4 regions of the Siphonobacter curvatus genome follow, and region 1 is predicted to be linked to each of the others. Evidence: riboswitches for the same ligand, from Rfam matches in the RefSeq annotation. Region 1 holds a riboswitch; each other region holds the start of a gene.

Region 1 (6,040 bases):
AGTCTTTCAGTTAGCTCACGTGGTGGAAGGTACTTCCTTTCCCGTTCCATCGGATAAAGGATCCATTGAAGAAGCCTGGGCCATTCACCAATTGCGTACCACGGCCAATTTTGCTCCGCGTTCGGCAGTCGCTGCCTTTTTCTGCGGGGGCTTAAATCGGCAGATTGAACACCACCTGTTCCCGAAAGTTTGCCACATTCATTATCCGGCTCTTACCCAGTTGGTCAAGCAGACGGCCGAAGATTTTAACCTGCCCTATCTGGAGAATCGGAGCTTCTTTTCGGCTTTGCACTCCCATTATCGTTTATTAAAACTTTTAGGACGTCCGGCCTGATTTCATATCAGCACTAGTTGACCTGTAAGTAAAAGTTTTTGTTCACCTAAAAATGAAAAACCATGTTACTAATCGCCCAGTCCGTAGGTTGTGTCGTTGCTTATTTGCTTGTAAAGATGGATTGGAACGGTCTTCGCGAGCGTACATTCCGACCCGTACTCATTCCGGATCGCATCCGGATGAGCTGGAATAAATAGAAGCTATAGTAGCGTAATGTCCCGGTTCGTGCAGGAGTAACCTCTTGTGCGGACCGGGATTATTTTTTACCCGAAAAGCAGAACGCCGTAGCTGGGCATAGGCCAATAAAAAGCCCACGTGCCGTTTTTTTACTACCTTGCTTTTTTTTTGAGTTTAATGGTGTTCCAGGCGGGTATCAAAGAAACCCACAGAAGGGATGAGTAGAAAAATTTTAGTTACTGCCGATCAGATTGCTACGTCGAGCACTGGTTTGTATCATTTTGCCTTTGAACTGATTAAACAGCTCCGGGCGTACCAGATCGACGAGATGGATTTACAGTACTTGATCCCCCGGTCGTTTGCAAAGATCAAACCCTTTGGAGAGGTCCATTACCGAACTCGGGGTGTACTTACGAATTTGCGGTGGAAAAGTATTCCGGAGTTTGACCTGATTCATTTTACGCAGCAAAACCCGACGCTGCTCAAGCCCCATAAAATCATCGGTCGGAAAATCCTGACCATTCATGATTTAAATTATCGCTACGAATATCCCGTTGATTCGGCGCCGTATCGGCATTTTCAAGCTCAGACACGCCGGTATATGGATCAGGTAGACGGTATTACGACGATCTCCCATTACGCGGCCCGTGATATCTCCGAACATCTGCAGTATCCGCTGGACCAGATTCGGGTTATTTATAACGGCGTAAACGTATCGACTATTCCGGCAGCAGAACTAGCTCATCATCAGCCCAGCTTCCGTCCTGAACGTCCCTTTTTATTTACCGTTGGGACGGTGATGGCGAAGAAAAACTTCCATGTTTTACCAGCCCTGTTGGCTAATCTGGATTACGATCTGATTATTGCCGGACGAATCGATGACCATAGCCTGGAATACTATAATCTGATTAAACGGGAGTGTGAACGCTTTGGAATCGCATCCGGGCGGGTGCATCTCTTGGGGGAGACTTCAGAAATTGATAAACACTGGTATTATCAGTATTGCAGTGCCTTTGTTTTTCCCTCGATTGCCGAAGGTTTTGGTTTACCGGTGCTGGAGGCCTTTAGCTACGAAAAACCTACCTTTTTATCCACGCATACGGCCTTGCCGGAAGTAGGCGGAGAAGCGGCGTATTACTTTGATAGTTTCCATCCCGATCGCATGAGTGAAGTAGTAAAGCAGGGGCTAGCCGATTTTCCGTCTTCGAATAAAATTCAACTGGCTCGGAATCGCGTGTCTGAATTTTCCTGGGAAAAAGCCGCTCAGTCGTATCTGACCTTATATGAGGAGATCCTTCGTCGATGATTGGGTAGATTAAAGGCTCCGACGAATCCACTGACTCAGGTAATAGCCCCAAATTAGAGCTAGGATCACAATCACCGCGTAGGTGAGAATCCATGCCCAATTCCAGGACGACATCTTTTCAAATAGTTTTTTCATTCGTACATGCAGCGTAACAGCAGACTCGATAGACGCGTCTTTTGACCCCGCAATATAAGACCCACTTTTCAATGCGAAAGGCTGGAAACCGATTTCTTAGGGCTTTTCATACCATTCACTCACTCGGGAACGGAAAATAAAATTCCCTTCTCAACGTCAGAAACCGACTAAAGTAAAGGTCAATAACCTGAGGTTATAGATTAGTACTGAGGTTAAATATCGTTGAATCAGACGCTTAGTTTCGTAAGAAGAGCTTTAGCAAACCAAAGATTAGGTTTGTAATAAAAAAGCTAGCTATTTGAAGGCGTAAACACTTTACGTTCGGGTGCCCTAGCGGTTTAATAGTATCAAGGGTACTGCGAAACTTTGGTTGCAGTAAACCCTAACTGGTTTCTGGTTAGGGTTTATCATTTTGATAATTAAGTCAGACGAATACAGTAGAAATATACCCAATAAAATAAAAAAACTCCCCATGAAACACGGAGGAGTTTTAACGTTCAACCTTCAACCTATCTGCTTCAAAAGTACGGTCTCTGGCTCGTAATCAAAGGTTAATTCTATGAATGGCAGACTTTTTCCTGTCAATTGTATCTTCTACTCGTTAAGCGTTTTAAGGGATTAATTAGTGAACGTTAAAGACCACTTTTCTCGCCCGTGTAAAGCTTGCTTTGAACCCTTACGCTCACTCTATTCAACGCGTTTACTTCCCAGTTTGAAACTTTTCTATTACCTTGTTTGAGAAGAGAGTAAAGGTACTTTTTGATGCAGAAAACCATGAGAGCGTTTCGTTTATGGGGTGGATTAATTCTTCTGCTAGGGATAGTATACGGCGTTCAGTACGTCTATCATCGCTGGCAACAGCCCTGGGATTACGCCTCAGTGACGCCCTCATTAGTGGGCCACTGGTTTGGGCCCTTCAAAGACCCCGATGGTATCCCCAAAACACTCGAACTGGAAATTTTTAAACCGGAAGTAGATTGGCTGAATCGGAAACGCCGGGGGGGCAATAAGCAAAGCTTTAAAGGAGTCGCCCGAGTAAAGAGTCGGTTAGGTCAGGAGCAGTACCGACTTGAAGGAGTCGTACGCAATTCTCAACAACAAGCTCTGAGCCGGATCACTTTTTTATTTCAGGATGAAAATACCCGGCTACGTAATAATTTTAACCTAATGACCGCTGAGGAAGGGGGTACTTGGGAGTCCGATGCCCTGAATCTGACGCTTACGTTCCGGTATATCACCGAAAGTGGAAGTGCCTTCTCCAGTAGCAATGACCATCGCTACACAACGACGGTTCCGGTTCGTCTGAAACGAATGAGCCCATAATCCTGAAGAAATATTGAGCTGAAAAAATAGGCTTAGCTCTTTGAATCCTGCAAATTGTCGTACTTTCGCGGCTCAATCGGTGTCCAGTGGATTATTCATTGGGCTTAAAAGGGAATCCGGTGCAATTCCGGAGCAGTACCCGCTGCTGTAAGTTCCGAACGAGTCTAGTGTTTTGAGTTTAGAGTGCAAAACAACTCTAAACCCCAAACTCAAAACTCCCAACATTTCTCATCAAACAAACCACTGTGCTTTCAAGCATGGGAAGGGGCTGAGAAAGGAACGAGCCAGAAGACCTGCCATTGAAATCATACCAACGTGCTTTCGGGAAGAAAAGCAGGAGGCTAGCCTAATCGGTGAGGAGACGCTTGCGTCATCCTCTAGCTTTGTTTTCCCGTAAGCAATAGAATTCATCCGGGAAAACTACATGATTCATCCTTTACTGCTCGATTCGTTTGTACTGGGCATTCAGCACTCTTTCGAACCCGATCACCTGGCGGCTGTTTCCGTCCTGACCAGTGAAAAAAAGAAAGGTCAGCTGTGGCGGGTAGCCTGGCGGTCTTCGCACTGGGCGTTAGGGCACGCCTTTTCGCTCATTCTCTTTGCCTGCCTGATCTTACTACTTAAATCTCAGCTATCTCTGGAAGTTGCCTCCTGGGTTGAATACGTGGTAGGGCCATTGATGATTTATCTGGGCATTGTTGCCATTCGTCGTAATTTCAAAAATGATCTGGTCCGCCCAACGGAGGTATCCAACGCGGCAGCTACACCGCTAAACCGCTCCTTTGGCGTGGGGATGATTCACGGACTAGCCGGTACCGGAGGGGCCTGTACAGTTGCCCTTACGCTGGCGGCCAAGGACGCTTCCACCGCCGTCTGGATCATCATCATTCAAAGCCTGAGTATTCTACTGGCCATGACCGTCTACGGATGCGTTTTTGCCTTTTCACTACAAAAAGTAGCCCAGCGAACGGAACGTGTGCTTCGCTGGATGAATTACGTCATTGGCTTTTTTTCGATTGCAGTGGGCATTCTCACGCTAGTTGATACATTCTAGACTATTGCTTCAGTATTCGTTTACCCTTTATTCATTTTCGATGTTTTCTTCCCCCCAGAAAAAAGGCCTTTGGGCCAGTATGCTTTTATTGCCTGGACTGACTTACGCTCAAACACCAGCGGATTCGGTGTACGCCCTCCAACCCATTGTGGTAACGGCGACCCGTTCGGAGGTTACCTTAGCCGAGGTACCCCGCAGTTTACGCGTGATTACTCGTCAGGACATAGCCTTAACTCCTGCTAATGATCTAACGGATATTGCCAAGAAAACCGCTGGCTTACACGTGATTCAGTATCCGAACCTTTCTTCAGGAATCGGGATTCGCGGTTTTCGGCCCCAGTTTTCGGGATTAAATCAACGCACGCTGTTACTCATCGATGGCCGTCCGGCGGGAGCCACCAATCTCTCCACCATCTCGCTCAACGGTGTCGAACGCATTGAAGTACTCAAAGGCCCTGCCTCGGCTTTGTACGGATCGCAAGCCATGGGCGGCGTGATTAACGTTATCACTCGCCGATCCCAGGGAACGCCCCAGGGGTCCGCGTATGTGGAGTACGGTAGTTTCAAGACCCTGCAGGCGGGTTTGCAAACGGGAGGGAATCTAACCAAACAACTGGATTATGATTTGTCGTTTGCCTACTTTCAGCGGGCCAATGATTATAAAATTGGGAAGAACAACTGGCTACGTAATGCCTTCGATTTTCGCAATGCGGTCAAACATTACGCTAACCAACCGGATGTGGAGGTCGATGACCGTACTGGCGATGGCCAAACCCGGCCGTATACGCAACTCAGTTACTATACCGGAGCCTTGCGACTGGGCTACCAGCTTAGTTCGAAATGGCGGCTGGATGTTCGCGGCGAAACCTTTCAGGCCCGGAATGTACAGTCGCCCGGCGATATTGCTTACGGCATTACGGAATCCAGCAGTAAGGACGTCGAGCGGGCCTCGGGCGAAGTTGCTTTATCGGGTAATCTGGGGGCCCATCAGCCGAGTCTGAAAGTGTTCACAGCGGATGAATCGAACACGAATTATACCCTCAATGTTTCCGGCAAACCGGTGGTCCCGTATCGATCTAACCGTACCGCCAATGCCTGGACGGGCGTACAAGTCAAGGACGTCTGGACGCTGGGGCAGCACTCATTAGTCGTAGGCTACGATTACCTGAAGGCTTCCACCAAAGGCCGTCGCTGGTCAGACTTAACGACGGAACGGGCTCCTACGCAGCCGAATTACGCGTTGATTTCTTCAGCCTTTTACGCTCAGGCAAATTTGAAATGGGGCAAATTGACGCTTCAACCCGGTTTACGGTTTGATCAGATCACGTTTGATGTGCAGGCAACACCTTTGCTGACTACGTATCAACCCGGTAAAAAGACGAATCCATTTTTGAGTCCTAGTTTAGCCGCCGGGTACGAGATTCTGCCAAGTGTACGAATCAAAGCCAGTGTAGGACGAGCCTTTGTTACGCCCGATGCCTACAACGTAGCCGGGTACTCTGAAGCTCGTACGACGACCGGAAAAATTGCGGTGACGAGCGGTAATCCCGATTTGAAGAATGAAAGCAGCTGGAGCCAGGACGTAGGGATTTCTTTTGAAGAGAACGGCTTCTACGTCAATGCCACCTATTTCGCTACGCAGGTAAAAGACCAGATTGCCCGAGTGGTTACTGACGTGAATGAACCCCTGGGTAATGGCGACGTCATTGTT
Region 2 (6,040 bases), on a different contig from region 1:
ATTCATCCGTAACAAAGGTTCCGCTTGCAGAAAATCCAGTAATAAGCCATGCCCCTGTTCGGCGGAATGGTGGCAGAAGATTACGTTCTCCAACACCTCCGGTTGCATTCGGCTGGCTACGAGCAAAGCAGCCGTCGAGATAAAACCATCCACCAGCAACACCATGTGTAACGAACGGGCCGTTAGCATTGCTCCCACCATCTGGGCGATTTCGAAGCCCCCGTAGGTTTGCAGGATTTTATAGGGATCGGTAAGTAAACCGTGCCGAGTCAGAGCTTGCTGTAATACGCTTTGTTTACGGGATAGCTGATCCGTTGTGAGCCCAGTACCTTTGCCCACACACTGATCCAGCGGGATGCCCGTACAAACGCTCATGAGCATACTGGCCGAGGAAGTATTGCCAATGCCCATTTCCCCAAACCCTACGACATTGCAGCCCGTTTGCTGTAAACCCTGTACCAGTTCCGCTCCTTTGGCCAGACAGAATTCCAGTTGCTCAACCGTCAGGGCGGAGTCGTGTAAGAAACTGGCTGTTCCGTAGCCCGCTTTAGCAGCGATTAAAGAAGAATGCTCCGGAAAATCAGCGTTCACGCCCGCATCCACGACGCGTAAATCCAGACCGTTCTCCCGGCAAAAAACGTTAATGGCCGCTCCACCCCCTAAAAAATTAAGGACCATCTGATAGGTCACCTCCGCCGGGTAGGCACTCACGCCTTCCGCCGCAATCCCGTGGTCAGCGGCAAATACCAGTAGGGTCGGATGTTTCAGCTGAGGACTTTCCGTTTGCTGGATCAGGCCGATCCGTAAGGCCAGCGTTTCGAGCTGACCTAAGGCTCCCAGCGGTTTGGTTTTTAAATCAATCTTTCGACGAATCGTTTCTTCTAAAGTCATAGGGGGTATTCTGTTTTAAGGTTTGAATGGTTTGATACGTGTTTGACGTCTGCTTGAACTAGACCAATTCGCCAAAGCCTCCACCCAAACGCATGCTGTTAAGCTGTACTAAAAACCCCAACGGGTTCAAGTTGATTAGCCCGGGATGCAACCCCGGGCCAGGCCCTTCAGCTTCCTTAATTCTCATATTAAAACTGGAATCGCACGCCAGCCGTGAAGTTTCGGCCTCGGGTATTGTATCCGTAGCTATCAAAATACTGCTCATTCAACAGATTACGGACATCGCCGTAGACGCGAAGGAAAGTATTAATCTGGTATTCGGCGTAAACGTCCAGAGTGGTATAGGGTTTCAGCTCGACGAGCTCCGTTTGAAAAGTTTCGCCGTTGTAGAATCGATCCGAACGTTTACCCAGGGAGCGTACCGTAGCGGAAGCAAATACTTTTGGTGTAATCTGGTAGCCGAGCGTGGCATTGACCAGCATCTTTGGGCGACGGAATAGATTATTAAATGTCGTATCGCGTCCATTCAATGGCTGGGTGACCTGCCCGGTCACGTAAGTCGCATTCGCCGTCAGCGACCAGCCGTTTGACAGGTAAGAGCCTTCAAGTTCGAACCCATGATCTTTTTGCTGGTTGTAATTCACGTACCGACCATACGGAGGCTGGTTGAGCGACTGGAAATCGATCACTTGTTTAATCAGGCGGTCAAAATACAGCACCCGCACATTGGACTTTTTGTCTTTGCTAAACCATTGTACCCCCAGCTCCAGCGAACGACTGGTTTCCGGTTTCAGGCTTTTGTTACCATAGGGCGAGTATAACTGATACAGCGTAGGCGTCCGGAAGCCACTGGAGAGGTTCACAAAGGCTTTGTATCGATCCTTGAACAGATACGAAGGGTTGACTGAATACGTAACATTGCTTCCGTATAAAGAATGATGATTATACCGGCCTCCCAATTCCAGAGCCAGGTTGGTTCGACTACGTAACAAAGCCGTTATGTAGGCACTAATCAATTGCGTATGAGCCGTATCTTTTTGAATGGGTGGGCCGTATGGATTAGCCTGATAGGTATTTTGTGAACGAAGATCGGCTCCCGTGATGAGATCAAACCAGGGTCGTATATTCCAGGAATGGTAGAGTTCGGCGAAATGAGTATTCCCCTCAAAACTCGACTGATCCAGCTCGGATTTCCGGTCAAAGGTCGTAAACGCATAATTGGCCGTCAGCTTTCCGAGTTTGTGCGTATACTCAAAACCCGTACCGGCCATTTTCATGGTATTGGTATAGTCATAGTTCGTACTATCGGTAAAAGCTCCGGCATCTAGCTCGTTTCGATACCAGGAATACATACCACGTACTTTCCAGAGCAACTTCGACCCCAGTTGAATCCCACCGTTGAACAGGGCATTGTCCTGCCAGAACCCATCTTTGTCGAAGTTTTGATTGCCTTTCGCATCGTGTGCCGCCGAAAACCCATCGGAGCGTAACCGCGTGTACTGGGCGTTGAAATATCCGGCTTTGGAAGAACTGTTCAGGCCCACCGTACTCCGAAACGTACCATAACTTCCCGCCTGTACCGTCGCCGAAGCTCCTAACGGACGGTCGCCTTCTTTTCGGGTGAAAATATTGATGACCCCCGCCACGGCATCGGAACCGTACAGGGTAGACTGGGCTCCTTTGAGAATTTCGATCCGTTCGATTTCGCCCACGGAGAGTAAGTTTAGATCGAAGGTGTTATTGATGCCGGAGGGGTCGTAAATGGGTACGCCGTCGAGCAGAATCAAGGTATTGCCCTGACCAGCTCCGCGTGCGTATACATCCTGGTTGGTACCGAGAGGTCCCTGGGTCCCAACCACCATAAAGCCGGCCTGACGCGAAAGCAATTCACCGACGGACTGCGTAGCATATTTTTGGAGGACTGAATCCGGTAACACGGTGACGACTTTTCCGGTCTGGGAAAGTTTCTGATCGGTACGGTTGGCCGTCACAGTGACGGGTTCCAGTTGGGTTTCCTGAGCCCAAACGGCCGTTGTAGCCAACAAAAAGAGAAGGGTACTTTTGGTAAAAACGCTCATCGTTTTCTGAATAAAAGAGATGATGAGCAATCCGGTTACGCGAGGCGAAAGGCATAAACGATACGGACGGGCGTCTGAGCCACCCACCAATAGTCTACCTTTCCTAAACGACTTTTCACCCGAAAGCTCGAAATGGATTTCGTTTCAGGCAGGTCTTCTGGCTCGTTTCACCCCAGACGCCTTCCCATACCGAAACGGGTACAGTGGCGAATTGTCTGGAAATTGGATTGTTTTGGGTTTTGTGTTCAGCGTTTTGAGTTACTATTCATTAGAACCCCAAACGCTAAACTCAACACTCGAAACGATCCCGAAACTTACAGCTACGGGGATAGCCCCGGATTTGCACCGGTGTTCCCTTTTAATCCGGTACCGGGATGTACCGAAACCTAAAACGTCCGCAAAAGTAGGGAAAATAAAAATGCTGACCCGGTATTTCTCCGAATCAGCATTGGGGAATGGGTTTGAGGTGCGATGGGGTTTGAGTAAAGTTTCAAGTGTGAAAAGGTTTGATAGTGGTTTCAGATGAGAGAGGAGCTTGTAAGTACATTCAGATGAACCTATGCTATGAATGTTACTAACCTATTTTGCTCAACCTTGCATTCTACTTAAACTTCAAACTTTACTCTAACTTCAAATCCTATCAAACCACCTTTAAACCTCAAATCTTATTCATAACTCAAGCCATACTGCTTCAGTACCTCTTCGGGTACACCTTCCCAATTGTTGGGGGTGTTTCCTACGTAGCCGAGGTCGTCAAAGCCCATGCGGGTAGTGTAGAAACCGGTAAGCGTCATGTCCCGCATTTTGTTGAAAAAGGCCACTCCCTGTGAGTACTGTGGCTTTGCCTGCTCAGGGTAGGCAATGTCATCGACAATTTCGATTTGCTGGGGCTTCGTCAGTTCTACGAACTTCTTGTTAAAGCGTTTGCGGCTTTCGCTGTCGAGCCAGGCCAGCCCACCCCGCAGGGGCGTCTGGTGTACGGGCTGATCTTTCGCCATAAACTCGATGAACGCGGGTACGCCCGCCTGCGAGGCACTCCCCGACTTCTGATCGGCGGGAAGAATGATGTCGCAGAGGACCGTAATCGTTTTCAGTTCGTGCGGCGTAAAGAACTTTTCCGCCTGAAGTTTAGCATCCCGAATGGCTTCGGATTTCTGCCGTCCGCCGGGAATCTGTAGCGGTTTCTCGGGCGGTGCCGCCACCAGGTCCGTCGAAGGAACCGTAGCCATGCCCAACGACCCGAGTGCAATGGATTTAAGTGTATCGCGACGTTTCATGTGTTTCAGTTTTCAGTTGCCTGTTTTCGGTTTTCAGTGATTAATACTTCTATTCCGTCCAGTCCTGATAATCCAACGCTAGTTCCTGTAATTGATGTTTGTCAGTAGAGCCTTTGTATTTACTTCCCCTGATTTCCGTTTTTGACAGATAGGTAATAAATCCAGCGATCATTTTACCAAGCTCATCGGCATCTGCGTACACTTTTTCAAAGATTTCTGTCGAAATGTACTGACGATCTAATGCTCGGTATAACTGAGATTTGACTTCCGTTAACGAACCTTTGGAGATTCCCAGAAACTGGATAAACTCACCTTTGCTTGCTCGTCCAAAACCCTCAGCAATATTGTCCATGACCAAATCTGCCGAACGCCTGATCTGTCTTCGATGGTCAAAGTCCATGCCAAAGGGACCCGTCCCCATTAATTCAAAAATCAATACGGAAAATACCCTAGCTTTTTGCCAGATTTTTAAATCCTCAAATCGCTGAACGGTAGCCATAATTGAAAACTGTAAACAGAAAACTCTTTATAAATTCTTCTGTTTCACCTGATCAATGATGTAGTCACTCGTTCGCATGGACATCGCCAGGATCGTCCAGGTTACGTTTTTGTCGCCCTGGGTGACGAACGGAGCGGCGTCTACGACGAACAGGTTCTTCACGTCGTGGCCCTGCATAAAAGAGTTCAGAGCGGATTTCTTGGGATCACTGCCCATCCGAACCGTACCGATTTCGTGAATAATTTTGCCGGGAGCTTCCAGACCGTAGTTCTGTTCTTTTCCCGGTTTATTTCCTAACGCAATACCTCCCATTTCATGGATCATTTCTTCAAACGTATCCTGCATGTGCTTGGCCTGCTTCACTTCGTTTTCCGACCATTTGTAGTGGAAACGCAGCGTGGGAATCCCGTATTTATCAACGTTATTCGGATCGATTTCGCAGTAGTTACTTTCCAAGGGAATCGGTTCACCGCGACCGGCCATACCCACGTACGCTCCGTAGAAACGGCGGGCATCTTCTTTCAAACGCGAGCCGTAACCACCCGAAGGCAATGACTTTCCATCGGTATAGGCGTACTTGCCGTTCATGCCGTGAATCCCCATACCGTAGCCGTACATGGGCATACCCATACCACCACCGTACTCGATGTGGTAGCCGCGAGGGAAGTCCAGCTTTTTATTATCCAGCCACCAGGGGGTGTATACGTGCATACCGCCTACGCCGTCTTCGTTGTACCGTTTCCGGTTCATCAGGGCCGGAATGAAGGCCGAACGGCTGGCTCCCGTCGAGTCATTCAGGTATTTACCGATGACCCCGCTAGAGTTAGCGAGTCCATTCGGGAAACGGGCCGATTTGGAGTTCAGCAACAGACGGGCTGATTCACAGGAACTAGCCGCCAGTACTACAATCTTTCCGCGTACCGTCCGCTCCTGTAAGGTAGCGGTATCCACGTACGAAACACCCGTACACAATCCGGTTTTCTGATCGGTTAGTACTTCGCGAACCATCGCTCCGTTGATCAGTCGCGTATTCCCCGTTTTGACCGCCGGTTTGCAAAGGCAGGACGAAGAAGAAAAGTCAGCGTATACCTGACAAGCCCGGCCGCACTGCGAGCAGTAGAAACACTGACCGCGTTCGTCGTTAATTTTTTTTGTCAGAATCGATAGACGCGACGGAATAACTGGGATCCCCAGATTTTTACCCGCCTTCTTGAGCATCAATTCGTGCAAACGCGGTTTGGGAGCCGGTAAGAAATGACCGTCGGGTTCGTTACGAAGCCCTTCTTTCGAACCGA
Region 3 (6,040 bases), on a different contig from region 1:
TCGGTTTTCGATTGAGCGAAGGTCGTCCAACGTACCGTCATGGCTTCGGGACGTTCTACGTCACCGTAAATAATCGGTGGCTTCACGCAACGACTGCCGTAACTCTGTACCCAGCCATTTTGAGTGAAGACGTAGCCCGTCAGTTGCTCGCCGAAGTATTCTACCATGTCGTTACGCTCGAACTCGCCGTGTACCAGTACGTCCAACCCTACTTCCTCCTGCCAGCGAATGGACCTTTCGATTTCCGCTTCTACAAACGTTTCATAATCAGCCTTCGTTACTTCGCCTTTCTTGTACTTCGCCCGCCATTGCCGCACTTCGTCGGTTTGGGGAAAGGAACCAATGGTGGTCGTGGGGAAGAGCGGTAATGGCAGGCTTTCTCCTTGAATTTGTTGACGAACGGCAAACGCACTATCCCGCTCAAAATCATCCGTTTGCACGGCCTGTACCCGCGTTTTAACGGCAGTTTTGTGAATCAGCAGACTCGTCCGGCGACTTTCCAAAGCCACCTGATTTTCCAGCAATAAGCCCTGAGCCTCTCCCTTGGACAGACGTCCCAGCGTCACTACTTCACCGAGTTTCTGCTTGGCAAAGGCCATCCAGTTTTTGATTTCCGGCGTCAGGACGGCTTCGTTTTTCTCTAGATCCAGGTCATACGGTACGTGCAGTAGCGAGCAGGACGGAGCAATCCAGACACGGTCTTTGCCCAGTACGTCCACCGCTCGCTGAATGAACGTCAACGATTGCGTGAAGTCATTTTTCCAGACGTTTCGTCCGTCCACGACGCCCAGCGAAAGGATTCGTTGCGAAGTGACAAAACTGGTATCGGCCAGGATGACTTCCAGTTGTTCGTTGCCGCGTACCAAATCCACGTGCAAAGCCGCTACGGGCAATTGCAGGGTCAGGGCCAGGTTGGGCTGTATGCTTTCAAAATACGTGGCAACCAGCAAGGATAGCTGAGGTACCGCCCGGGCTAGGTACTCGTAGGCCTGCTGAAAAGCGATTTGCTCATTCTCGGATAAGTCCAGCGTCAGGCAGGGTTCGTCGATCTGTACCCAGGTCGTACCTCGGGTAGCCAGTTCGCGTAGTACGTCGGCGTACACGGGCAACAAGCGTTCGAGCAGATCAATGCGATGGAAACCCGCTTCTTTTTCTTTGCCCAGTAACAGAAACGATACGGGGCCAAGCAAGACGGGCTTCGTCAGAATACCCATTTGCTTGGCATCTTCAAAGTCGTGAATGACTTTATCGGAATACCGCTTAAACTGCTGATTTTTCAGAAACTCCGGTACGATGAAGTGGTAATTGGTATCAAACCATTTCGTCATTTCCATGGCTCTGATGTCCAGCCCATTCTGCTGAATACCCCGGGCCATGGCGAAGTAGATTTCCAGTTCGCGATTACTCTTACCGTCAATCAGCGACTGGTAACGCTCGGGTACCGCCCCTACCATCAGGGCCGTATCCAATACCTGATCGTAATACGAAAAGTCGTTGGAAGGAATCCACTGGATACCGGCTTCCTGTTGCGTTTGCCAGTTTTGCCGACGGACCTGCCGTCCGGCCCAGAGGAGTTCATCTTTGGAGATTTTTCCGGCCCAGAATTGTTCGCTGGCCCATTTTAGTTCGCGTTTGCTGCCCACACGGGGGTAGCCCAGGTTGTGCGTAACCATGTTGTTTGTGTTAAAAAAGGGTTTAAAAAAACGCCTCTGAAACACCCAACCCGCCAAAAAAGGTGAATTGTTACGAATGCGTAGGCATACGATCTCCGGCTCACGTTCCTCGCTGAACGTCAGAAGAAGAATACACGTTTTCGACCCCGCTCTGAGCATCAGAACCGGGCGAAGAAACGCCTACAACATTTGTAAAATCAATGCGTGCATCAGGCCTTAGTCGTGAAGGCATGACCATTGAGAAGGTTGGCAAGTCTCCTGGCTTGTACCATGCTGGCCCCCCTTCTCATTCCTCACGGAACAATGGGAAATTTGGGCAGCACGTGTTTCGCTGCGGCGAAACGGGTACTTACAGTAGCACGTCTGCTCGTGATTTACACACGATTCCTTTTTCATTCCTTGGCGAGCGAAGACCTCCCCACGAAACCAACCATCCGATTGACGGGCATTACAAAGAACGCCGCAAATATAGAGCATAGTTTTTTTAAATATGGAAGCAGAATCTTTTTTAGAAAAGACGTTACTCCACCTACTCATTGCTGCAGCGTATATCTTTTTAGCAAAATTTTAAGAGGTTTCGCTTAAAAACTCGTCAGGTTTAGGGAAGTTTGGCCGAATTTCTAAATTTGTTCCGTTCTTGACTAACGCTTCAGAACTTTGTTACCGCGTGGTCTTACCATTACTCATTTAAACTTCTGATTCTATCTGATGAAGACGCTGAACCAGTACAATTTCGCCGGAAAAAAGGCACTTGTCCGCGTAGATTTCAATGTCCCTTTGAATGACCGCTATGAAATTACTGACGATACCCGCATCAAAGCTACCATCCCCACGATTCAGAAAATTCTGAACGACGGTGGTTCGGTAATCCTGATGTCGCACCTGGGTCGTCCGAAAGACGGTCCTACCGAAAAATATTCGCTCAAACACCTGGTTAATGCCCTGTCGCTGATTTTCAACCGTCCGGTAAAATTTGCCGATGACGCCATTGGTCAGCAGGCTGTAGATCAGGCCGCTAACTTGCAGCCCGGTGAAATCCTGCTGCTGGAAAACCTCCGTTTCTACAAAGAAGAAGAAAAAGGAGACGTGGCTTTCGCCGAGAAACTGTCTCGCCTGGGTGATGTTTGGGTAAACGATGCTTTTGGTACAGCTCACCGGGCACACGCTTCAACGGCGGTAATCGGTCAGTTCTTTACTGATAAAGTAAGCGGTTACGTCATGCAAGCCGAACTTGACAACGCTCAACGGATTCTGGATAATGTAGAGCGTCCGTACACGGCGATCATGGGTGGAGCGAAAATCTCCGATAAAATTCTGGTGATCGAACGCCTGCTGGATAAAGTGGATACGCTGATTCTGGGTGGCGGTATGACCTACACCTTCACGAAAGCCTTGGGTGGACAAATCGGAAACTCCATCCACGAAGACGACAAAATGGAGCTGGCTCTGGAGCTGATCGAAAAAGCGAAAGAAAAAGGAGTCAATCTACTGATGCCGCTAGATACGGTGATTGCCGATAAGTTTTCCAACGACGCCACCAAAACGACGGTTCCTTCGGGTCAGATTCCCGAGGGCTGGGAAGGGCTGGACATTGGACACCAGTCGATCGTAGTATTCAAAGAAGCCATCCTGAATTCGAAAACGATTCTCTGGAATGGTCCGATGGGTGTATTCGAATTCCCGAATTTTGCTGTAGGCACCAACGCCATTGCGGAGTACGTAGTGACGGCAACTGAAGAAAACGGAGCCTTCTCACTCATCGGTGGTGGTGATTCCGCCTCTGCGGTAAACAATGCCGGTTACGGTGACCGCGTAAGCTACGTATCGACGGGCGGTGGAGCTCTGCTCGAATACATGGAAGGCAAAACGCTTCCCGGGGTAGCGGCTCTGGATTAATTTCCTGACGAAATACCCAAACGATAAAGAGCCGATCCTGTAGGATCGGCTCTTTATCGTTTATTCTTTCCTTACTCCGCCAGTTTAAACTTTTTGGCAAGAGCAAATACTTCTTTGAACGATTTCGTAGTCAGCTGAGCGTCTTCGAGGGCATTGTGAAATTCGGCGTCTTCCCGTTCCAGTCCAAAATAACCCGCAATGGCTTTCAGACTCAGTGACTTAGGTACGGGCTTGCCATTGGCTTTCAGTACTTCAAAGGTGAAATAGCCGAGCGTATGCAGATCCAGCAGTTTGTTGGAATACGGCCACTTGATTTTCTCTTCCCGGTAGGCGTACCGCAGGAAATTAATATCGTTGATGACGGATTGTCCGCTAATGATAACATCCCGCAGGTATTGGGAATTATCCAGCGTCTGGGTACGGCCCCGCAGTCGACCGAGCTTTTCCAGTATCCACTCTTCAAATTGTGGGATGACGTCGTAAATCATGGGAGCGTCGTCCAGATCGCTCAGACTCAGACCGTGAATTTTAGCTGAATATTCCGAGAAAGCTTCTTCGTTTTCCGGATAGACATTCGACAGATACGTTCCCAGTTCATTCCAGTCATCATCGCACAAAACGGCTCCAATTTGTATGATTTCATTCCAGCCGGGTTCACCTCCGGTCATTTCCAGGTCTAAAACAAGATAAGGCATCGGTTCAAGTTGAGTAGAATTCAAAGATAAGGCAACAGCCCTATTATTCACCGGTTTTCGATTCAGGAATCCAGAAAGCAGTCATTCTGGAAATTTTGTTCAAATGATTGCGTAGATTATTAGAATAGTACAAAAATATTCAAAACTCTTCAGGCAGTTTGTGCGTTAATTTTATAGAAGCCATTAAAGTACGACCGTTTGGTCACAGCCCGAAAAGTACCATGATCTATAAAACACTTATTAACCCCAAGAAACGAATCATTGAGCTTGAAAAAACAATTTTAGAAGAAATCGAGCTCAAAAAAACCACTTTTTTGTATGCGTTCCGGATTTTGTTCGGAGCAGCCATTGCCTGGATGTTACTCGATTTGCTTCACATCGAGAAAAAAGAATGGGCACTTATTTCGGTAGCCATCGTCTCCGAGCCTGATTTTGGTGATCTACGTCGCAATACGATTTCCAGGATTATTAATACTATTAGCGGCTGTTTAATTGGTATTGTTTTTATCGTCCTGACGGGTGTTAATATCTTCTCCCTCTTTCTAGCCATTGCGGTAGCCATCTTCATGGGTACACTCATCAAACGGTATCCTTCTAGCTGGAAACTGGCTCCCTCTACCGTAATTGCTGTCATGACGCCAGCGATTTTTCAGCAAGCTTCCTGGCAGGATGCCCTTGAAATTGCCCTCCTCCGTACCTCAGAAGTAACCTTGGGTTGTATCGTCGCCTTTCTGGTCGGCTGGTTTTTCTCCGTGGTAAAGCGGAAGTTTAATTTCTAGGTTTCGGTTCCAGGGGTTGAAACCCCTGGTGACAACAGGGGGCCACCCCTACGTAGTTTTGCTGAGACGCTGAAATGTTTCGGTGCGTCAAACTTTTGAAACGTCAAACGATCCCAACAAGACCTTGGTAGTGGGCAAACTCCGTCCGGCCCCTCTATTCTATTTTCTTCCATTCATTCTTTTTTCCAGGAATTACACGAAACTTGTGGTCGCAGTAAAAATGCCGATCTAAATAGGGTATTACCGCCCTTGATCTGGTCTTTTCTTACAAAAACCAACAACAAGGATGAGTGTATTTAGTCTTGCCGGAAAAACGGCAGCCATTACCGGCGGTGGCAGTGGTATTGGCCGGGCCATTAGTGTCGAATTTGCCAGTCAGGGTGCTCATGTACATATTCTGGATCTGAGTGCGGAAGGGGCTCAGGCGACGGCTCAGGAAATTGAGTCAGCGGGCGGTCAGGTGACCGTACACGCCGTAAATGTAACGAATCAGGCCGAAGTACTGGCCGTTTTCGAGGCTATTGGCTCACTGGACATTCTGGTCAACAATGCAGGTATTGCCCACGTCGGTAATCTGGAAAAAACGACCGAAGCGGACCTTGACCGTATCTACAATGTTAATGTTAAGGGAGCGTATAACAGCCTCTTTGCCGCCGTGCCAAAAATGAAGTCTAAAGGCGGTGGAGTTATTCTGAACCTGGCGTCCATTGCGGCTCTGGTAGGTATTCCGGACCGTTTTGCCTACAGTATGAGCAAGGGAGCTATTCACGCCATGACCTTATCCGTAGCGAAAGATTACCTGAAGGATAATATTCGTTGCAACAGCATCTCCCCCGCCCGCGTGCATACACCCTTCGTGGATGGCTTCATCTCGAAAAATTATCCGGGCCAAGAAGAAGAAATGTTCCAGAAACTCTCAGCTACGCAGCCTATCGGTCGGATGGCGAAACCCGAAGAAATTGCTCAGTTGGCTTTGTACCTTTGCTCGGATGCCGCC
Region 4 (6,040 bases), on a different contig from region 1:
AGATCGGACCACACACATCCTTGGCACTTTCCCCATCATTGGGTACCATTGCGTCCAGGTATACGAGTTGACGGATGCGGTCGGGTACCTGCTCCGCCACGCCCGCTATGACCATACCGCCGTAACTATGTCCGACGAGAATTACGTTGTGCAGGTCTTCAAACCGGATCACATTGACAATATCCGAGATGTACGTACTGAGGTTGACGTTGGCATTGGACAAATGCACGCGTTCACCCAAACCCGTAAGCGTTGGTCGGTAAACTTTATCCCCTTTGGCTGCTAGTAAGGCATCCACTTGGGCGTAATCCCATCCACCCGACCAGGCCCCGTGCACGAGCAGAAAGGTTCGTGGCGTACGCGATTGGGCCAGACTGACGGTGGATATTAGAAACGCGAGTAGGAAAAACAGATTTTTCATGAATGAGCTTGTTCGTTAGTATGAATGCGACAAAACTAGCTATATTCACTTTCGAAAAGATAGCTGTTACCTATGGGTAAGTAGTTACCTGAGAGTAAGTACGTATGAACCATTACCAAACATGAAAAGCACCGAACCCGCTTGCCAGTATGAATTGAAAGTAGCCAAAGATGCCATGGAAGTGATTCAGGGCAAATGGCGGATTCCCATTATCATCTCCCTGACGTATGGCAACAAACGCTTCGGTGAAATCCAGCGGGATATTCCGGAGATCTCGCCCAAAATGCTTTCGCAGGAACTAAAGGCACTGGAAGAAAATCAGCTCATTACCCGTACGCTGTACGACAGTATGCCCATCACGGTAGAATACGCCCTGACGCCTCTGGGCCTGTCGATGAAAGACCTGTTGGTCGAATTACGCAACTGGGGGAAGCATTTCAGAAAAGAGATAGTGGGAAAATAAGAAGCGTTACCTTCACTTCTATACTAAATCGTCTATACCAATCCTTGGAGTCAGGGGCGGGTTTAATAGCTGAAAACAGGAGCGACACTGAAATGGCTGCAAAGGCCTAAATTAGCCGCTCGGCGGGTAAAACGATAGAAGCCTTCCTATTGACTTTCCTCTTTCGCAGGGCCTGTCTAAACCGTAGTTAATCGGGCTAAACCTGAGTAAGGTTGAACAAAGACATGAGGTAATGTTATCTCTTCCTTCTTTAATCTATCATTTTTAGCCTACCTTCGCGGCCTCATTCAAGTTCTTTACTTCTTATTCCACGGAAAAAGGTTCTGTCGAAAGACAGATTAATAGGGAATCGTGTGTAAATCACGAGCTGTCGTGCAACTGTAAGTTCTACGCAGTTTGCGGTTGACCGTTTCCGTTTTCAATTACTCAAACATTGGCAACGGAAAACTGAAAACTGTAAACGGCATACGTTTCAGACAAATGAGCCACTGTATCATTCGGTATGGGAAGGCGTCTGAAATAGAACAAGTCAGGAGACCTGCCTTTTTCTTAGCTGGTCATGCTTTCACGGTTTAGAGCGTTATCAAGGGGAGCTTTGCTTTGTTGTATGGGCACAACTGTGCCGATACGCGTATGCCCGTGCGTAAGCTTTCCTGATTTCTTCTCTACCCCCGAACCATTATTAGCTAGAACGCAAGCGAAGAACTTTTAACCTTTTAGTTAAAAGTTATGCTCCCCATTTCTACTTCACGATTAAGTAGCAAAGTCCTTTTTACCACCTGGGTACTACTCTGCGGCATCCTCCTAAAGGCATTTTCGCAACACAAAAACGGCTCGCTGGAAGGGCGAATTGAAACGGAAATTCAGGAACCCCTACCCGGCATTTCCATTCGTCTGGAGCCCACGGGTCTGGGAGTAATCACCCAGGCCGACGGCAGTTTTAAGTTGCAGGCAATTCCGGCGGGAGCGTATACCCTCACGCTGAGCGGTATCGGGTACGAAGTGCGTCAGGTTCAGGTACAGGTCAAAGCCGGCCAAACCCTGCCCCTGCATTATCAGCTTAACCAGAAAACCCACGAGCTTTCGGTGGTGACGGTAACCAGTCAGCGAACCCGCTCGTTTTCGGCGATTAACAAAATCGATGTTCCGCTGCGGGATCTGCCTTTATCTACCAGCTCAGTCAGTTCAAAAACCATCGAGCAACGCGGCATTGATGATTTGGGGGATGCCATGAAAAATACCACGGGCGTTCGTTCCAACAACACCTACGGCGGTTTTCAGCACTTCACCATTCGCGGGTTCAGCAATTTCGTGGTACTGATTGATGGCGTTCGGGATGAGCGACATAACATTTCCACAAGTGCTCCCAACACGAATTTAGCCAACGTCGAACGCATCGAAGTACTGAAAGGCCCGGCTTCCGTTCTGTTTGGGCACTCGGCTTTGGGTGGTATCATCAACATCGTACGGAAACAGCCTACGGCCGATTTCAGGGCTAATTTTTCCGCGACTTACGGGAGTTTCAATACCCGTCGGATGCGGGCTGGTGCGGGTGGTTCGATCAACCCGAAGCTTCGGTACCGGATGGATTTCGGGGTGTCGAATACCGACGGTTTCCGGCAGGCGGGTATCTCTACTAACAATGCCTACGTGGCCTTGGAATATACACCCACCCGCAAGGACTACTTTTATTTGTCGGTGGGAGCCAATAAAGATGTGTACCGCACGGATTCGGGTATTCCCGTTTTGGCGGGCGGCGTGCTGGTTCCCGGCATGGATCTAACGACGCGTTACAACGACCCCGCTGATTTTTTAAAGCATACGCGAACGGATGTTCAGTTTCGCTACGTGCGGCAGCTTATGGCCAACCTGAAACTTTCCAATCAGCTCTCGTATTCGGACGATAACATCGATTATTTTTCAACGGAAGAACTGACGCTCAATACCCGGCGGGATTCCATTACCCGCTCGTTTCCCTACTACTTCAATCACCTCACCAAGCCGTTACAAAATCAGCTGGAGCTGACCTACGATCTCAACATCGCCAAGGTTTCGCAGAAGATTTTGCTGGGGTATTCGCTTAGCGTACTAGACCGTAAAACGTATAACGGTGCTATTTTTGGTGCCGGCAAAGGAGCAACCATTCCCGTACAAAACCCGATTGAAAACCAGGGATATATCGATTACTACGATACCTACTACCGGGCTACGGATGAAACGGTACACGGAATTTACTTACAGGATTTCATCCGGTTTTCCGAAAAAATCAAGGCATTAGTTGGGTTGCGTTACGATGTATTCAAAGGCGAATATTACACCGATCAGGTGGACAAAGACCGCCAGGTAACCAACTACGGAGCGAAATCAACCATAGCCCGGAATGCCCTGACCTATCGGCTGGGCCTAGTCTATCAGCCCATTGAACCTTTATCCATCTATGCCTCGTACTCAACGTATTTCAAACCCTCCCGCCGGGTAGCTCCAAACGGGGAGACGTTCGATCCCGAAACGGGTTATCAGGCTGAAGTGGGCTCCCGACTGGAGCTGTCATCAAAATTTGCCGCTTCGGCTTCGGTCTACTACATGCGAAAAGACAATCAGGTGGAAAGTTTGCCCGGTGGCGTTTTCAAACGCGTAGGTTCGGCGGAATCAAAAGGCTTTGAAGTGGAGGCTCAGGGCAATCCCTTCGCGGGCCTTGATTTGACGGTGGGTTATACTTTTACCAAAGCCCAGTACTTACCCTACGCCAGTGCAGAGGTAAACCCCGTGGCGGGTAAAACGGCGGTGCTGGCTCCGAAGCATCTGGTAAATACCTGGCTAAACTACACGGTTCAGCGAAAAACCTTGAAAGGGCTGAATGCTGGGGTGGGCTTCAACTATCAAAGCGAAGCCTTCGCCAACTCGGCGAATACGTACGTTTTGCCGTCCTATCGAACCGTCGATGTGGCCCTGGGGTATCAGCTGAACCGCGTGGGCATTCGGGCGAATGTGAATAACCTGTTTAACGAACGCTATTTCACCAACGTGATCTTAACCCGGCAGTTTTATCCCGGAGCCACCCGTAATTACCTGCTGACGCTTAGTTACCAACTTTAACCTTTCAGCCGCGGACTTTTGGAGTCTGCGGCTTTGTATATCTTTCGTGAAAACAGTCACCAAAGCCATTCGGCTCGTTCATCGCTACCTGGGATTTGCCTTGAGTCTACTGTTTCTGGTCTGGTTTCTGTCGGGACTGATGATGATGTACGTGTCGTATCCGACGCTCAAATCACACCAGAAGCTGCAACAAACGCCTCCGATTGATTTGACAACCTGCCTGTTAACGCCGGCAGAAGCGATTACTAGAGCAGGAGTAACGGATTCCATCAAATCCATTCGCTTAGGTATGGTACTGAATCGGCCCGTATATCGGATCGTTACCCTACAAAACCGCCAGCTTAGTATCTACGCGGATAACCCGGCTATTTTGCCCTATGCCAGTGAAAGCTTTGCTCGTCAATTGGCTCAGCACTGGTCCCATGCGGGGGTACAGCAGGTTGAAAAATTAACAGAGATCGATCAGTGGATGGCGGCCCACCGCTCACAGGGCTACCTGCCCGAAGTATATCGAATGCAAATGGGCAACGAAGCGGGGACTTATGTGTATGTGTCTCCTTTTTCAAACGAAGTCGTTCAACAGGTTACGGCCCGGCAACGGTTGCTAGCCTGGCTGGGACCGATTCCGCACTGGATTTATCCGACGTTCCTCATCCGTAACCGACCCGTCTGGAGTCAGATAGTCATCTGGGTTTCCATAATCGGAACCCTGATGTGTCTGGCAGGATTGGCGATGGGCTTCATTCGCTACCAACGTAAACGGCCCGAATCGCTGGCGTTTAGTCCGTACAAGAAACGCTGGTTCCGCTGGCATCATTACACGGGTTTTATCTTTGGGCTTTTCGCGTTTACCTGGGTATTGAGCGGCTTGTTTTCCATGAGCCCTTTCAACTGGACACCCTCCGCCCGCCTTTCATCGCAAGCAACCGAACGCTGGATGGGTGGCCCGCTAAACCTGACCTTATTTAAAGTAAGTCCGGCGGCGGCTTATCAGAAGTTATCGCGGGAACTGGTACTCAAAGAGATACAATTAATTCAGTGGAACGGCAGACCTTACTACCTGGCTCTGCAGGACGATCATCACACGCGTGTACTGGCGGCGGATGAAGTCGAAGCCAATCCGTTTCAGACCTTTGAAACTCAGGCAATCGAAGAAGCAATTCGGAAACTGGAACCGAAGGTAGCGGTGCTGGAATCGAAAGTCCTGGACCGTTATGACGCGTACTATTACGCGAAGAACGGCGAAAAACGTTTGCCCGTATTACGAATCAAACTCGACACCCCCGAGCAAATCTGGTATTACGTGGATTTAAAAACGAGTCAGGTGGTATCTAAACACCAGACATTAACACGCGTCGAACGCTGGCTGTATCACGGGTTACACAGTCTGGACTTTAACTTTTTATTAAATCGAAGACCGCTTTGGGATATTACCCTGATCGTTTTATTACTCGGTGGAACGGCTACCAGCAGTACGGGTCTGGTACTAACCTGGCAGTGGCTGCAGCGAAAAAGAGTTACGAAACGAAAGCAAACAACCGTCCGGATGGGGGCTATCAAGCCCGTTTCCGAACGGTTGAAATGAAGGGTGACCGGAAAGAATAGTGAGTCACAGTACCCTGATTGAAAGAAGAGTAAGAAGACCGTTCAAGTCCTCTTACTCTTCTTTCAGTTTAAGGTTACGAAAAGAAATTCCTTGCATCCAGTCCTGTAAGGCCAGGTGCCCTTTGGTAGCTTTGCCAAAAGCCGGGAAGTGTTGGAAATTCGTGTTTTTAATTTTCTGTTTCCATTCTGGTGTGGTTAAATCTTGTTCGGCGGTTAAGACACCATTGAGGTAGAATTCGATTTTACCGTTTTTCTGCTTGATTTCGGATTGGTTCCACTCGCCCACGGGTTTGGTTACGGCTTCGTTTTTCTGGGGAGCAAATCCGTACAGACAACCCGCTCGTTTTTTCAGATCAGCGTTATAATCGTAATGCGAGGGTTCCAGCAGTTGGTACTCTGGCCCCGAAGCCCAGGCGGTGGGAATGTCCTTGCGTTCAACCACATTGATAAAGACG

The links. A riboswitch is a leader RNA that binds a small molecule or an ion and turns the genes downstream of it on or off. The one in region 1 is predicted to bind cobalamin.
Region 2: another riboswitch for cobalamin. It lies ahead of C5O19_RS12825 (TonB-dependent receptor plug domain-containing protein); the one in region 1 lies ahead of C5O19_RS20680 (cytochrome c biogenesis protein CcdA).
Region 3: another riboswitch for cobalamin. It lies ahead of metE (5-methyltetrahydropteroyltriglutamate--homocysteine S-methyltransferase); the one in region 1 lies ahead of C5O19_RS20680 (cytochrome c biogenesis protein CcdA).
Region 4: another riboswitch for cobalamin. It lies ahead of C5O19_RS16955 (TonB-dependent receptor); the one in region 1 lies ahead of C5O19_RS20680 (cytochrome c biogenesis protein CcdA).

Annotation. Positions count from the first base shown of each region.
Region 1 covers NZ_PTRA01000005.1:129,688-135,727, forward strand. Annotated here, with positions in the region: gene C5O19_RS20665 (fatty acid desaturase family protein) at 1-334, shown strand, start outside; gene C5O19_RS26400 (hypothetical protein) at 397-531, shown strand; gene C5O19_RS20670 (glycosyltransferase family 4 protein) at 729-1,817, shown strand; gene C5O19_RS26405 (hypothetical protein) at 1,827-1,952, opposite strand; gene C5O19_RS20675 (hypothetical protein) at 2,727-3,275, shown strand; cobalamin riboswitch at 3,335-3,590, shown strand; gene C5O19_RS20680 (cytochrome c biogenesis protein CcdA) at 3,700-4,329, shown strand; gene C5O19_RS20685 (TonB-dependent receptor) at 4,409-6,040, shown strand, end outside.
Region 2 covers NZ_PTRA01000001.1:3,083,275-3,089,314, forward strand. Annotated here, with positions in the region: gene cobT (nicotinate-nucleotide--dimethylbenzimidazole phosphoribosyltransferase) at 1-891, opposite strand, end outside; gene C5O19_RS12825 (TonB-dependent receptor plug domain-containing protein) at 1,080-3,056, opposite strand; cobalamin riboswitch at 3,100-3,374, opposite strand; gene C5O19_RS12830 (gluconate 2-dehydrogenase subunit 3 family protein) at 3,635-4,246, opposite strand; gene C5O19_RS12835 (four helix bundle protein) at 4,296-4,745, opposite strand; gene C5O19_RS12840 (GMC oxidoreductase) at 4,773-6,040, opposite strand, start outside.
Region 3 covers NZ_PTRA01000001.1:1,585,213-1,591,252, reverse strand. Annotated here, with positions in the region: gene metE (5-methyltetrahydropteroyltriglutamate--homocysteine S-methyltransferase) at 1-1,673, opposite strand, end outside; cobalamin riboswitch at 1,905-2,119, opposite strand; gene C5O19_RS06435 (phosphoglycerate kinase) at 2,382-3,569, shown strand; gene C5O19_RS06430 (3'-5' exonuclease) at 3,641-4,264, opposite strand; gene C5O19_RS06425 (FUSC family protein) at 4,486-5,043, shown strand; gene C5O19_RS06420 (SDR family NAD(P)-dependent oxidoreductase) at 5,330-6,040, shown strand, end outside.
Region 4 covers NZ_PTRA01000002.1:439,706-445,745, reverse strand. Annotated here, with positions in the region: gene C5O19_RS16965 (alpha/beta fold hydrolase) at 1-421, opposite strand, end outside; gene C5O19_RS16960 (winged helix-turn-helix transcriptional regulator) at 543-884, shown strand; cobalamin riboswitch at 1,186-1,444, shown strand; gene C5O19_RS16955 (TonB-dependent receptor) at 1,614-3,980, shown strand; gene C5O19_RS16950 (PepSY domain-containing protein) at 4,027-5,565, shown strand; gene C5O19_RS16945 (3-keto-disaccharide hydrolase) at 5,638-6,040, opposite strand, start outside.